Regions from separate parts of the Xanthobacter sp. AM11 genome, predicted to be linked through region 1. Evidence: predicted binding sites of a transcription regulator. Region 1 holds the regulator's gene; the other holds the start of a gene.
The links. Region 1 encodes PhoB, which activates phosphate uptake and scavenging genes when phosphate is short. Its sites were predicted from a motif close to TGTCATNNANCTGTCAT; they were not measured.
Positions count from the first base shown of each region.

Region 2: phnC (phosphonate ABC transporter ATP-binding protein) is a predicted target of PhoB. The motif match lies at 3,028-3,044, and genes of this name have one in related genera.

Region 1 is NZ_JBLAOA010000001.1:1,341,665-1,348,757, forward strand. It holds gene pstS (phosphate ABC transporter substrate-binding protein PstS) at 1-92, shown strand, start outside; gene pstC (phosphate ABC transporter permease subunit PstC) at 297-1,253, shown strand; gene pstA (phosphate ABC transporter permease PstA) at 1,272-2,105, shown strand; gene pstB (phosphate ABC transporter ATP-binding protein PstB) at 2,184-3,008, shown strand; gene phoU (phosphate signaling complex protein PhoU) at 3,028-3,756, shown strand; gene phoB (phosphate regulon transcriptional regulator PhoB) at 3,795-4,496, shown strand; gene ACI7BZ_RS06325 (flavin monoamine oxidase family protein) at 4,547-5,947, opposite strand; gene ACI7BZ_RS06330 (polyprenyl synthetase family protein) at 5,991-6,917, opposite strand; gene ACI7BZ_RS06335 (biosynthetic peptidoglycan transglycosylase) at 7,059-7,093, shown strand, end outside.
Region 2 is NZ_JBLAOA010000001.1:351,781-358,873, reverse strand. It holds gene phnE (phosphonate ABC transporter, permease protein PhnE) at 1-47, opposite strand, end outside; gene phnE (phosphonate ABC transporter, permease protein PhnE) at 44-928, opposite strand; gene phnD (phosphonate ABC transporter substrate-binding protein) at 1,122-2,027, opposite strand; gene phnC (phosphonate ABC transporter ATP-binding protein) at 2,111-2,917, opposite strand; gene ACI7BZ_RS01615 (amidase) at 3,471-4,730, opposite strand; gene ACI7BZ_RS01610 (NUDIX hydrolase) at 4,897-5,640, opposite strand; gene ACI7BZ_RS01605 (alkene reductase) at 5,637-6,737, opposite strand; gene ACI7BZ_RS01600 (PhzF family protein) at 6,880-7,093, opposite strand, start outside.

The sequences.
Region 1 (7,093 bases):
ACTACATCCCGCTTCCCGCGTCGGTCGTGAAGCAGGTTGAGGAAGCCTTCAAGAAGGAAGTTCTGGGTCCGGACGGCAAGCCCGTCCTCTGATCCTGGATTGCTACGCATCGCCCTCCCTACGGAGGGCGATGCTCTTCCGGGTGGAGCCGCCTCATTCCTGGAGGGGGTTGCGGCTCCAGCCGAAAGGGTGAACATCTCGCGCGGCGTCGATCCGCTGTGCGCAACGTCTTGCAGATCACGCCGCCTGTGCGGCTCGCGGGGGACAAGCATCCGATGGACGCTACGGTGGAGAGCATGCGGTCTGGCACGGTCCAGCCCATCAGCAAGGCGAAGGGAACCGGCGCGGTTTCCGACCCCATCTTCGTGGGCCTGCTCTGGGCCAGCGGCATCTTCGTTCTCGTGCTTCTCGGCCTCATCATCGCCGAGCTGTTCCAGGGCGGCCTGCCGGCCCTGCAGCATTTCGGCCTCGATTTCATCTGGACCGCCACGTGGAACCCGGTGACCGAGAATTTCGGCGCCCTCGTGATGATCTACGGCACGCTGTTCAGCGCCATCATCGCGGTGGTGGTGGCCCTGCCCTTGTCCTTCGGCATCGCCTTCTTCCTCACCGAGATCGCTCCGCCGCCGCTGAAGCGGCCCATCGGCGTGGCCATCCAGCTTCTCGCCGCCGTGCCGTCCATCATCTACGGCATGTGGGGCTTCTTCGTCATCGTCCCGCTCATGGCGGCCTATGTGCAGCCCCCGCTGATCGACACGCTGGGCAACCTGCCGATCATCGGCCTGCTCTTCGCCGGTCCGCCCCTGGGCTCGGGCATGCTCACCGCCGGCCTCATCCTGGCGGTGATGATCCTGCCCTTCATCACGGCCATGTTCGTGGAGACGCTGGAATCGGTGCCTCCCATGCTCAAGGAATCCGCCTACGGCGTCGGCGGCACCACCTATGAGGTCTACAAGAACGTCTCCATCCCCTACGGCCGCACGGCCATGGTGGGTGCGGTGATGCTGGGCCTCGGCCGCGCGCTGGGCGAGACCATGGCGGTGACCTTCGTGATCGGCAATGCCACGCGCCTTTCGGCCTCTTTGTTCGCGCCGGGCGCCACCATCGCCTCCACCATCGCCAACGAATTCCCCGAGGCGCCCATCGGCTCGCTGAAGCTGACCTCGCTGCTGCAGCTCGGCTTCATTCTCTTCGTCATCTCGTTCATCGTGCTGGCCCTGTCCCGGGCGCTCGTGCGCTCGCGCCTCGACTGATCCGGGGGGAAGGAAACCATGGCTTCTCTCGCTGCCCGCCGCGCCAAGGACACCACCATCAAGGCGGTTTCCGTCGGCTTCGCCGTCCTGGCCATCTTCCTGCTCGGCTGGATCCTGTGGACGCTCCTGTCCCGCGGGCTTCCGGCCCTGGGGCTCAATGTCTTCACCGAGGTCACCAAGCCGCCGGGCCAGAATGGCGGCCTGTTGAACGCCATCGTCGGCTCGCTGATCCAGATCGCCATCGCCATGGCCATCGGCGGTCCCATCGGCATCTTCTGCGGCACCTTCCTGGCCGAGAACGGCAAGGGTACGAAGATCGGCGCGGCCGCGCGCTTCGTGAACGACATCCTCTTGTCGGCGCCGTCCATCCTGGTGGGCCTGTTCATCTACACCCTGCTGGTGGTGCCGCTGGGCGGCTTCTCCGGCTGGGCGGGCTCCCTGGCGCTGGCGATCCTGGTGATCCCGGTGGTGGTGCGCACCACCGAGGACATGCTGAACCTGGTGCCGGTGGGCCTGCGCGAGGCGGCTTTCGCCCTCGGCGCCCCCCAGTGGAAGGTGGTGATGTTCATCACCTGGCGCGCCGCCCGGGCCGGCATCGTCACCGGCATCCTCTTGGCCATCGCCCGCGCGGCCGGCGAGACGGCGCCCCTGCTGTTCACCTCGCTCGGCAACAACGCCTTCTCGGTTGACCTGTCGAAGCCGATGGCGAGCCTGCCCATCGCCATCTACCAGTTCGCCGGAAGCCCGTTCGACGACTGGGTTTCCCTTGCCTGGGCCGGCGCGCTGCTCATCACCGTGGGCGTGCTTGTGCTCAACGTCGCCTCCCGCCTCTTCCTGGCGCGTAGCAACTAGGCGTTCCGACTGAATAAACCGCCGCCGGCGCGCCCGGCGGCCAACGCCCCGGAACTCAACCTCCCAAGTGAGGCTCAGATGACTTCAGCCGTCGATCCCACCTTCAACATCGCCTCGTCCGTGGCCGCGAAGCCGGATGCGGTGCAGGCTCCGTCCAAGATCAAGGTGGACAACCTCCAGTTCTATTACGGCACCAACCACGCGCTCCGGAACATCAATTTCGATATTCCGGAGAAGCGGGTCACCGCCATGATCGGCCCGTCGGGCTGCGGCAAGTCCACGCTGCTGCGCGTGTTCAACCGCATGTACGACCTCTACCCGGGCCAGCGCGCGGAAGGCGCGGTGCTGTTCGACGGCGTGAACATCGTCGGCAAGGAGCTGGACCCCACCATCGTGCGCACGCGCATCGGCATGGTGTTTCAGAAGCCCACCCCCTTCCCCATGACCATCTATGACAACATCGCCTTCGGCGTGAAGCTGCACGAGCGGCTTTCCAAGGCGCAGATGGACGAGCGGGTGGAATGGTGCCTGCGCAAGGCCGCCATCTGGGACGAGACCAAGGACCGCCTGCACACCTCCGCCCTCGGCATGTCCGGCGGCCAGCAGCAGCGCCTGTGCATCGCCCGCACCATCGCGGTGAAGCCGGAAGTGATCCTGCTGGACGAGCCCACCTCGGCCCTCGATCCCATCTCCACCTCGAAGATCGAAGACCTGATCGACGAGCTGAAGCAGGAATTCACCATCGTCATCGTGACCCACAACATGCAGCAGGCAGCACGCTGCGCCGACATCACCGCCTTCTTCTATCTGGGCGAGCTGATCGAAGTGGCCCCCTCGGACGTGATCTTCACCAATCCGAAGGAGATCAAGACCCGCGATTACATCACCGGCCGCTTCGGCTGAGCCCTGGAAGGATCCTGAGATGCCGGAGCATACCGTATCGTCCTTCGATGTGGAGCTGAAGGAAATCGGCCGCAAGGTGGTCGAAATGGGCGGCCAGGCCGAGCGCCTGGTCAGCGACTCGGTGACCGCCCTCATCCGCCGCGACGGCGCCCTTGCCCAGAAGGTGGTCCTTCTGGACGCCACCGTGGACCAGGCGCAGCGCGACATCGAGGAGCGCGCCATCCTCGTCATCGCCAAGCGCCAGCCGGTGGCCAACGACCTGCGCGAGATCGTGGCCGCCATCCGCGTGGCCAACGATTTGGAGCGCATCGGCGACCTCGCCAAGAATGTCGGCAAGCGGGTCATCGCCATCGAGGGCGAATACCACCCCCACAAGCTGGTGCGCGGCGTGGAGCATATCGCCGAGCTGGTGCTCGAGCAGATGAAGGAAGTGCTGGACGCCTATGCCGCCCGCAACGAGGCGAAGGCGCTGGAAGTGTGGGGGCGCGACGGCGCCATCGACACCATGTACACGTCCCTGTTCCGCGAGCTCCTCACCTACATGATGGAGGACCCGCGCAACATCTCCGTGTGCACGCACCTGCTGTTCTGTGCCAAGAACATCGAACGCATCGGCGACCACGCGACCAACATTGCGGAGATCGTCTATTACATGGTCACGGGTCAGGTGTTGCCGGAGAGCCGCCCCAAGGCGGATGCCTCCAGCGAGACCACCCTGGCATTTCCTGGGCGTACCGTTCAGGGCTGAGGCCCTGGCGGACAGCAGGCGAAAGCGGGTGAGGGACTGTGCCGGCGCGTATTCTGATCGTCGAGGATGAGGAGCCGCTCACCCTTCTGCTCCGTTACAATCTGGAGTCGGAAGGCTACGGCGTCGAAAGCGTCGGCCGCGGGGACGAGGCCGAGACCCGGTTGCGCGAAAGCGTGCCGGATCTCGTGATCCTCGACTGGATGCTGCCGGGCCTTTCAGGCATCGAGCTGTGCCGGCGCCTGCGCACACGCCCGGAGACCGAGCGCCTGCCGGTCATCATGCTCACCGCCCGTGGCGAGGAGACGGAGCGGGTGCGCGGTCTCGCCACCGGCGCGGACGATTATGTGGTGAAGCCCTTCTCCGTGCCCGAGCTGCTCGCCCGGGTGCGGGCCCTGCTGCGTCGGGCCAAGCCGGAGCATGTGGCCACCCTGCTGCGGGCCGGCGACATCGAGCTGGACCGCGAGACCCACCGCGTGCACCGCGCCGGCCGCGAGGTGCATCTGGGTCCCACCGAATTCCGCCTCCTGGAATTCCTCATGCAGAGCCCTGGCCGCGTCTTCTCCCGGGAACAGCTGCTGGACGGCGTGTGGGGCCAGGACGTCTATATCGACGAGCGCACCGTGGATGTGCATGTGGGCCGCCTGCGCAAGGCCATCAATCGCGGCCGCCAGTCCGATCCCATCCGCACCGTGCGCGGTGCCGGCTATTCCTTCAACGAGATGTTCGCCCGCGCCCATTGAGCGGGCGCGCCCGGGCGGCGTCGCCCGGTGGCGGGCTCCGGCGCGGCCGATCAGCCCGAGCGGCCGGCGAGGATGCCCAGCGCCTGCCGCGCCGCCCGCTCTCCGGCCACCCAGGCGCCGCCCACTGTTCCCCAGAGGGTTTCGTGGGCATGTTCGCCGGCGAACAGAAGCCGGCCACTCACCACCTCCGTGAACGCCCGGCGCATGTTGCCGAACCCCGGCAAAGCGCAGGAGAAGGCGCCCAGCGCGAACGGCTCCCGGGTCCAGCGAGTGGCGTGCACCCGGCCGATCCGGGCCGCCATGTCCGCCCCGAACTCGCGGGTCAGCGCTTCCTTGAGGAAGGCGGTTGCCGCCTCGGCCGGCGCTTCGGCAAGGCCTGCCGCCGTGTCGCCTGCCACTTCGAGCATATGCAGGTCGCCGCCGCCGATGCGCGCCCGCAGGGCATAGGCGTTGGTTCCCTCCAGCTTGAAATAGATCATTTCGTCCGGCGAAAGCCCGAGCGGGTTGCGCGGCAGCTGGAAGGCGATGTGATCATAGGCGCCGAGGGTGATCTTCTCGATGGCCGTGCGGTAGCGCTGGGGCAGGCCGGGGAGCACGCGCAGCTTGCCGGCCGCCAGCAGGCTCGGCGGCACGGCGAGGATGACCACCCGGCCCAGCACGGTGCCCCGGTTGGTCTGCACCGCCACCAGCCGTCCGCCCAGATCCACCGAGCGGGCCACCGTCTCCAGCCGGACGGTGAGGGGCCGGGCCAGCCGGGTCACCAGCGTTCCCACGCCCTGCCGGCACACCTCCTCGCCGTCGCGCTCCTCCGCCCGGGAGGCATCCACAGTGGACACCTGGCCGAGCCCCTTGGCGCAGGCGAGCGGACCCACCACGAAGCGCGCGCTCGCCGACCATGGTCCAAGATCCGGCAGCACCCGGGAGGCGGGCAGGTCCCGTCCCGCATCCCCGGCGGCGCCGATGGCCCGCTCCGCCCGGCGGACGGTGGCGATGAAGTCCTCATAGTCGCTGTCGCTGGCCTCTCGCCCGCTTTGATAGAGCCTGCCGCCCTGGGGCGCCCGATGAATGTCGAGCCCATCGGCCCGCCCGAACGCCGCCATGGGCCGCGCCGCCGGCAGGTAAAGGCGCGTGGCGCCCATGTCGAATGGAACGCCAAACACCGCGGTGTCGGTGACCGTGCGCCCGCCCACATGGGCGGAGGCTTCAAGCAGGGCATAGCTGCGCCCGGCCTCCGCCACCCGCCGCGCCGCGGAGATGCCCGCCGTTCCGGCGCCGATGATGATGACGTCGGCCTCGCTCTGCTGCCCCAGCGCAGCGGCGGCGCCGAAGGGCAGGGTGGCGAGGGCCGCGCCGCGCGCGAGCAGGCGGCGGCGGGTGAGGGGGGTATGGCGCGGGTCGGTCACGGGGGAACGGTAGTGCGGGATCGGCTCCGGCTCAATCGTCCGGGCCATGAATCCGCCCGTGCTGCACCGGGCCTGCGCCGCCGGCCGCCGTTCAGCTTCGCCGGTCCGCCACGAACCGGGCCGCCTGCGCCAGCAGGGCGCCGCGCGTGCCGAAGGGGGTGAGGGCGGCGGCGGCATCGTCCACCAGGCTCGCCAGGAGGGCCCGCGCGGCGTCGAGGCCCAGGCGGGACACCAGGGTCGCCTTGCCCGCCGCGGCGTCCTTCCCCACCTTCTTGCCCACCTCCTCGGCGGTGCCCTCCACGTCGAGGATGTCGTCGGCGATCTGGAAAGCGGCACCCAGCGCCCGGCCATAGGCGAAAAGCGCGGCCCGCGCCTGCGCGTCCGCGCCGCCGAGGATGGCGCCGGCCTCCACCGAAACGCTGAGCAGGGCGCCGGTCTTCATGGCCTGCAGGTCGCGGATGGCGGCCTCCCCCAGGGCCAGCGGGGCGCCGCCCGAAAACCGCCCTTCGGCGGCGAGGTCCAGCATCTGCCCGCCCACCATGCCGCCGATGCCCGCCGCGCGGGCCAGGGCCCGCACCAGGGCGATGCGCGCCGCCGGGTCCGCATGGGCATCGCTGCCGGCCAGGAGATCGAAGGCGAGGGTCAATAGCCCGTCCCCGGCCAGGATGGCGGTGGCCTCGTCGAACGCCTTGTGCACGGTGGGCCGGCCGCGGCGCAGGTCGTCATCGTCCATGGCCGGCAGGTCGTCATGGATCAGCGAATAGCAATGGATGCATTCAACGGCGGCGGCGGCCGTCACCGCGGCCTCGGGGGCGACGGCAAACAGCGCCGCGCTCTCCAGTACCAGGAAGGGCCGCAGCCGCTTGCCGCCGCCCAGGGCGCCGTGGCGCATGGCGGCCATGAGCCGTTCCGGCCGCAGCCGCTCGCCGGGGAGGGGGGCATCGGCGAGGGCGAGGGCGAGGCGGGCCTCAGTGGCGGTCGCTGCGGCGTCGAGACGGGCAGCCAGGGAAAGCGTCACCTTCGCACCTCGGGCGGCAGGAGAAGAGAACGCAACGGCGCGGGCGCGCTGCCGTTGACGGGGCCATTGCGGTGCCTCAACCAGGGTGGAAGGTCAAGCCGCCGGGTGCCGGGCTCGTGCGGCTGCAGGGGAGGGCAGGGGATGGTTCGTGTGGTGCTGCGCATCGTGCTCGTGCT
Region 2 (7,093 bases), 990 kb from region 1:
AGGCGGGCGCGCTCCTGCGCGGAGAGGGCGAAGCGGGCGCGGCTCATCGCCGGCCGTCCCAGCCGATGAGGGCGTGGCGCACGCGCTCGGTCACGAGGTCGATGATCATGACGGTGGCTATGATGAGCAGGAGGATGGCCGAGACGTCGGAATAATAGAATTTGCGGATGGCCTCCACGAGGTCCTGGCCGATGCCGCCGGCGCCGACGAAGCCCATGATGGAGGCCTCGCGCACATTGATTTCGAACCGCAGCAGGCCGTAGGAGGCGAAGTTGGAGAGCACCTGCGGCACCACGGCGAAGCGCACCATCTGTGTCCAGGAGGCGCCGGATGCGGTGGCGCCCTCCACTGGGTTCATGTCGATATTCTCCACCACCTCGGCGAACAGCTTGCCCAGGGAGCCCATGGTGTGGATGGCCAGCGCCAGCACCCCGGGCATGGCCCCGAGGCCGAAGGCCACGACGAACAGCAGGGCGAACACCAGTTCCGGCACGGTGCGGCAGAATTCCAGGAAGCGCCGGGCGGCCAGCCGGATGAGGGGGCTCTTCACCAGATTGGCGCTGGCGAGGAAGCACAGGAGGAAGGCGCCGATCCCGCCCAGGAGGGTGCCCAGATAGGCGATGAGCAGGGTGTCCAGCAGCAGCTTCAGCCAGCCGTCGAGGTTCCAGAACCATTCGGCAAGGTCGGTGCCGAGGGTGGCCCAGTGCAGGCTGGGCAGGATGTTCCAGAAATAAGTGGTGAGCCGGCCCGAATTGGCGAACAGGACCGAGAGCTTCACCTCCCCCATCCAGCCGGCGAGCACGGTGCAGGCGAGGATGACGGCGATGACGATGAAGGTGTGCCGGCGCCGCGCCCGGACCGCCGCCTCGTAGCGGGCGACCATCGGAGCGAGCTGCTCGTCGGGCAGGAGGGTGATGGCGTGGGGCACGGGGCGGGCCTCTGGGGTGCGGCGGCGGAATTTGGCGCGGGGGCAGCCACCCCCCGCCGTCTTGCGCCGGCCGGACCGGGGCATCCATCGCCCGGCCGGGCGCGGCGCCCGGTCGGACCATGAGCCCTGCGGTCAGGCCGGAGGGCGACGCGGGATGAGGCGGCAAAGCCGCGTCACGGCCGCGGGCGGCGGATCACTTCTTCTTGCGCAGCTCGTCCACGAAGGTGATGAGCTGGACGATGGGCGTGTAGGCCTCGTTGTCCACGGGCTGCCACACCTGCTGCTTGCCTTCATAGATCTTGTCGAAGGCGGCCTTGTCGTTCTTCTCGATGGAGAAGAAGGCCTCGCGGATCTGCGCCTTCAGGTCCTTCGGCAGGCTGTCGAGATAGGCCAGCGGCGAGTTCACGATGAGCTCGGACTTGTAGATGATGCGGAAGTCCGAATACTTGGCCATCCCCTTGCGGTCCATGCGCATGAGGTTGGATTCCTGCTCGTCGTTCCACCAGTTGAAGGCGGCGTCGCAGGTGCCCTGCTGCACGGCGATGACCGCATTCTCGTGCGAGCCGGCATAGACCACCTTGCCGAAGAATTCGTCGGGCTTGAGGCCCATCTTGTTCATGGCGAAGCGCGGCACGTTATTGCCGGAGGTGGAATTGGGGTCCACCAGGCAGAGGTTCTTGCCCTTGAGGTCCTCGATGGACTTGTACGGGCTGTCGGCCTTCACATAGAGCACCGAGTGATAGCCCTTGGTGCCGTCGAGGTTCACCTCGATGGCGAAGGCCTCGATGGGCACGCCGGTCTTGAGCGCGCGGGCGAAGGAGGCAGGGCCGTAGTAGGCGATCTGGATGTTGCCGGCGCGCTGGCCCTCGATCACCGCCGCATAGTCGTTGGCGATGCGCAGGGTCACCTTCGTGCCGAGCTGCTTTGACAGATATTCGGTAAGAGGCGTGTAGCGTTCGACCACGCCCGAGGCGTTCTCGGCCGGGACGACCGCGAACACCAGCTCCGGATACTTGGCCTTCCAGTCCTGCGCGGCGGCGGCGCCGGCAGAGACGGCGAGCGCGGCGGCGGCCGCGATCAGGGTACGGCGGTTCAGCATGTCTCGGCTCCTGTCGGACAATTGAATTCTGGGTACGCGGATGAAGCGGAAGCGGCCGGCCGCGCGGCCGGGGTGGGGCGTCTTCAGGCCAGCGCCGCGCCGGGAATGGCGACGCCCTGGGGTTCGGCTGCCGCGGGAAGGTCCATCACCTCGCCGGCCTCCAGGCCGTAGAGGTCGTGGGCTACCGCGTCGGTGAGGGCGGCGGGGGCGCCGTCGAACACCACCCGGCCCTGCGCCATGCCCACCAGTCGGTCGCAATAGCCCCGGGCGAGGTCGAGGGAGTGCAGGTTGCACAGCACGGTGATGCCGAAGTGCCGGTTGATGCGCAAAAGCGCGTCCATCACGATCTTGGTGTTGCGCGGGTCCAGGGAGGCGATGGGCTCGTCCGCCAGGATCAGGGCCGGCTCCTGGGTCAGCGCACGGGCGATGGCGACGCGCTGCTGCTGGCCGCCGGAGAGGCTGTCCGCCCGCTGGGCGGCGAGCGCGGCGATGTCGAACTGGTCCAGGGCGGAGAGCGCGATGGCGCGGTCCTCGACGCTCCAGGTCTTGGACAGGGCGCGCCAGAGCGGCACGGCGGCCAGGCGCCCCATCAGCACGTTGGTGAGAACGTCGAGGCGGCCCACGAGGTTGAACTGCTGGAAGATCATGGCTGCCTCTGCGCGCCATTCGCGCAGGGCCCGGCCCTTCAGGGCGGTCACGTCGCGGCCGTTGTAGAGGATGCGGCCGGCGGAAGGGTCCTGCAGGCGGTTGATCATGCGCAGCAGTGTGGACTTGCCGGCACCCGAGCGACCGATGACGCCGATGAAGGCGCCCTGGCCGATTTCCAGATCGACGTGGGAGACAGCCTCCTTGTCGCCGAAGCGGCGGGTGAGGCCTTCGATTACCAGCATCGGGTCGCTCCATTGGCGTACCGCAAGCCGATAATGGCCTCCCGCAACACGCGTGTGACGCTTGCGCGACCCTTCCCTGTCGCGGTTGTGGCGAGGAAAAACGAAGCGGTCGTCAGAAAAGCGTCACCTGCCCGGCCGGCCGATTGTGACAGGCGGCGCCGCCCGCGTCGGGCCCTGAAACGCGGGACGCCGGGAAGGTTCCCCTTCCCGGCGCCGCGGATCGACCGGACCCGTGCTTTCTTGTGTTCTGCGGTCCGGCGGGGCGATGCCCGGCCTTTGCGTCAAACCATCCCGAACAGCACCGCGCCGATGAAGGCGAAAGCGGCGCATGTTTCGAGCACAGTGAGCAAATCGCCCAAGGTCATCCTCGTCCTCGCGCTGTCGATCTCGCATCGAACCTTAACAAACTCTCAAGATGCTGAAAGGTACAAGTTGTGATGCAGCGCCGTCCGCTGTCGTTGCAGTGCACGACGCCGGGCGTATCAAGCGGCCAGCAGAGCATGATTTTCCCCCGCGCTGCGGCGCACGGGGCTGATCTGTGGAATATTGTATTTCAGCGCCGGATGGCCGATTCCACCAGCTCGGCGATGGCCAGAAGCTGCCGGTCGCGGCCAAAACGCCCCACCACCTGCACCCCCACGGGCATGCCGTTGCCTGCCACCAGCCCCGCCACATTGATGGCCGGGCACCCCAGAAGGGTCCAGAGCCGGTTGAAGAGGGGCGAGCCGGTGGCGCCCAGCCCCTCCGGCGCCGGGCCGGGGGCGGAGAAGGTGAGCAGCGCGTCCACCTCCCCGAACAGGTCGCCGAGGGCATGTCGCGCGCGCTTGGCGGTGCGCCGGGCGGTGTCGTAGGTGTCGGCCGGAATGGCGGCCGCCGCCGTGAGATGGGCGGCGAGGCGGGGCGACAGCCGCTCGCGCCCGAAGGCCAGTTCGTCCCCCAGAGCGAGGGCGGCCTCGAAATCCTGGATCACGCCGTGGATGGCGTCGGCCGCCTCCAGCTCCGGCGGCAGGTCGAGATCGCGGATGCGCGCGCCGGCCGCCTCCACGGTGCGGGCGGCGGCATCCAGCGCCCGGTGGGCATCGGCCCCGGCTTCTCCGGCGCGGGCCGTGCGCACGATGCCGATGCGCGGAGCGACAGCGGGGTCATCGGCAATGTCCAGGTCGCGCCCGGTGATGGCGCCGGCGGCGAAGGCCACGTCCCGCACCCGCGCCGCAAACAGGCCGATGGTGTCCAGGTGCCAGGAGAAGGTCTTCATGCCCAACGTCGGCAGCATGCGGAAGGTGGGCTTGTAGCCGGTGACCCCGCAGAAGGCGGCCGGGCGGATCACCGAGCCGGCGGTCTGGGTGCCCAGCGCCAGCGGCAGCATCCCCGCCGCCACCGCCGCTGCCGAGCCGGCGGAGGAACCGCCGGGGGTGTGGCCGGGATGGTGCGGGTTGCGGGTGGGGGCCGGCTCCAGGAAGGCGAATTCGGTGGTGGCGGTCTTGCCGGCGAGGATGCCGCCGGCCCGGCGCGTCATGGCCACCACCGGGGCGTCGGTGCGCGGCCGGTAGCCGGCATAGAGGGTGCTGCCATAGGCGGTGACGAGATCGCGCGTGTCGAGGATGTCCTTGGCCCCGAAGGCCAGCCCGGCCAAGGGCAGGTCCGCCAGCCCCGCCGCCGCGGACGCCGCCAGCGCCGCGTCCAGGTCGAGGGCGGCGAAGGCCTGCACCTGTCCGTCATGGGCGGCGATGGCCGCGGCCACCTGCTCCATCGCCGCGCGGGGGGTGGTGCGGCCGGCGCGGATGGCGGCGGCAAGGTCGCGGGCGTGGAGCATGGGGGCGCCGATGCGGGGGAAGGGGCTCATGGGACACTCGCAGGCCGATGCAGGGGCCGCCGGGGGCAGGCGGCACGCTCCGGCGCAACGCGCCGGCGCCGGGGTGAGGGAGCTTATACCATCGGCCCCGGGATTCGACCGGTGCCGGGCTCGCGGGCTTCGCCCATCAGACGGCGCCGCGCCAGCGGGCGCGCATGTAGTCCACCGCGAAGGGGGCCATCTGCGGCGTGAGGTCGTCTTCGCCGTGCACCACCGCCACGTCGGCCAGCTCGGGCTCAGCCTCGCGGGCGAGGAAGGCGCGGATGCGGCGGGCCAGCTCCTGCGCCGGGGCATCGAACACCAGCCGGCCCAAAAGGGCGACGCGGGGCCCGTCGAAAATGCCGGTGAAGCCTTCGTCGCGGGCGATGTCGGCGGGCGTAAGCCCGGTCTCCTCCGCCAGTTCGCGCAGCATGGAGCCGTGCAGGTCCACGGTTCCGGCGGGGGTGATGTCGTCGGGGTCGGGCGTGCCGCCGGGAAAATAGGTGCGGCCGGCACTGGCGGTGTGCGCCCCCATCACCCCCAGCACGAAGCCGCCGTCCGATCCCTCGATGGCGGCGAGGGCGAAGGCATTGACCATGCCGAGGTCGCGCCAGCCCGCATCCCGCCACCAGGTGAAGGCGGCGAAATCCGTGTGGCGGAAGGTGCCGGAAAGGGCTCCGGCGGCAAAGGCCCGCTCCCGCAGCAGCAGGACCGGGCCGTTCCACAGGTGCGGGTTCACGCTCTGGCAGCCGGCGAAATGGGCGTCGATCTCGGCCCGGTGCGCCTCCGCCTCCGGCCAGCCGCCGGGGGCCACGCGCAGGTCGAGGGTGTGGACCGGCGCGATGCGCCGCTCCACCTGCCAGGAGACGCCCCAGTCGCCGGTGCCGCTCACGCCGCGGCGTCCGCCAGGAGCGGATAGTCCACATAGCCCTTGGCGCCGCCGCCATAGAGGGTGTCGCGGTCCATCTCGTTCAGCGGCGCGCCGCGGCGCAGCCGCTCCACCAGGTCCGGGTTGGCGATGAAGGGCTTGCCGAAGGCCACGAGGTCGGCCTCGCCCGCGGCGATCACGCGGGTGGCGAGCTCCAGGTCGTAGCCGTTGTTCACCATCCACGGCCCGGTGAAGCGCGCGCGCAGCGCCGCGAAGGAGAAGTCCGGTGCCACGTCGCGCGGGCCGCCGGTGGCGCCCTCCACCACATGGACATAGAGCGGATGGCGCTTCTCCAGCTCCTCCATCACATGGTTGAACAGCGCCTGGGGATTGGAATCGGCAAGGCCGTTGGCGGGGGAGACGGGCGAGAGGCGAAGGCCGGTGCGCTCCGCGCCGATCTCGGCGATCACCGCGTCCATCGCCTCCAGGAGGAAGCGGCTGCGGTTCTCGATGGAGCCGCCGTAATCGTCGGTGCGCTGGTTGGCGCCATCGCGCAGGAACTGGTCGATGAGGTAGCCGTTGGCGCCGTGCAGCTCCACGCCGTCGAAGCCGGCCCGGATGGCGTTGGCGGCGGCGCGGGCATAGTCGGCGACGATGCCGGCGATCTCCGCGCGCTCCAGCGCCCGCGGCTCGGACGTCTCGGCGAAGCCGTCGTTCACATAGGTCTTGGTCTGGGCGCGGATGGCGGAAGGCGCCACCGGCGCGCCGCCACCCGGCTGCAGCATGGTGTGCGACACGCGCCCCACATGCCACAGCTGGATGACCATGTGGCCGCCCTTGGCGTGCACCGCGTCCGTCACCTTCTTCCAGCCCTCCACCTGGGCGTCGGTGTAGATGCCGGGCGTGTCCTGGTAGCCCTGGCCCTGCTGGGAGATCTGCGACGCCTCGGTGATGATGAGGCCGGCGCCGGCGCGCTGGGTGTAATAGTCCACGGCCAGAGGGCCGGGCACGAAGCCTTCGGCCGCGCGGTTGCGGGTGAGGGGGGCCATGACGATGCGGTTCGCCAGCGTCATGGCGCCGAGGCGGTAGGGCTCGAAGAGGGAGGGTTCGGTAGCGCTCATGGAAGATTCCCCGGGACTGCCAGATGATGCCGGCGGGCTGCGCCGGTGTGCGACGCAGCAGACATAGGCGCCTTATGTTCCCCGCCAAGGTCACCCGCCGGGCTGGGCGCCGAGTTCTTTCAATGCCACCTATTGAAAAGACTCAGATGTGGAGCACGCCTTCGGCGACGACCACCGCATTGCCGCCGATGCTGGCGTCGATGAGCTGCCCGCCCTTCACGGTGAAGCCGAGGTCCACCCGGCTTGGCCGCCCCATCTCGAAGCCCTGGTCGATGCGCACCTTGTGGTGGCCGTCCACCCGGTTCTCCGCATCCATCAGCACGCAGGGAAAGGCGGCGGCGGCGGCGCCCGTGGCC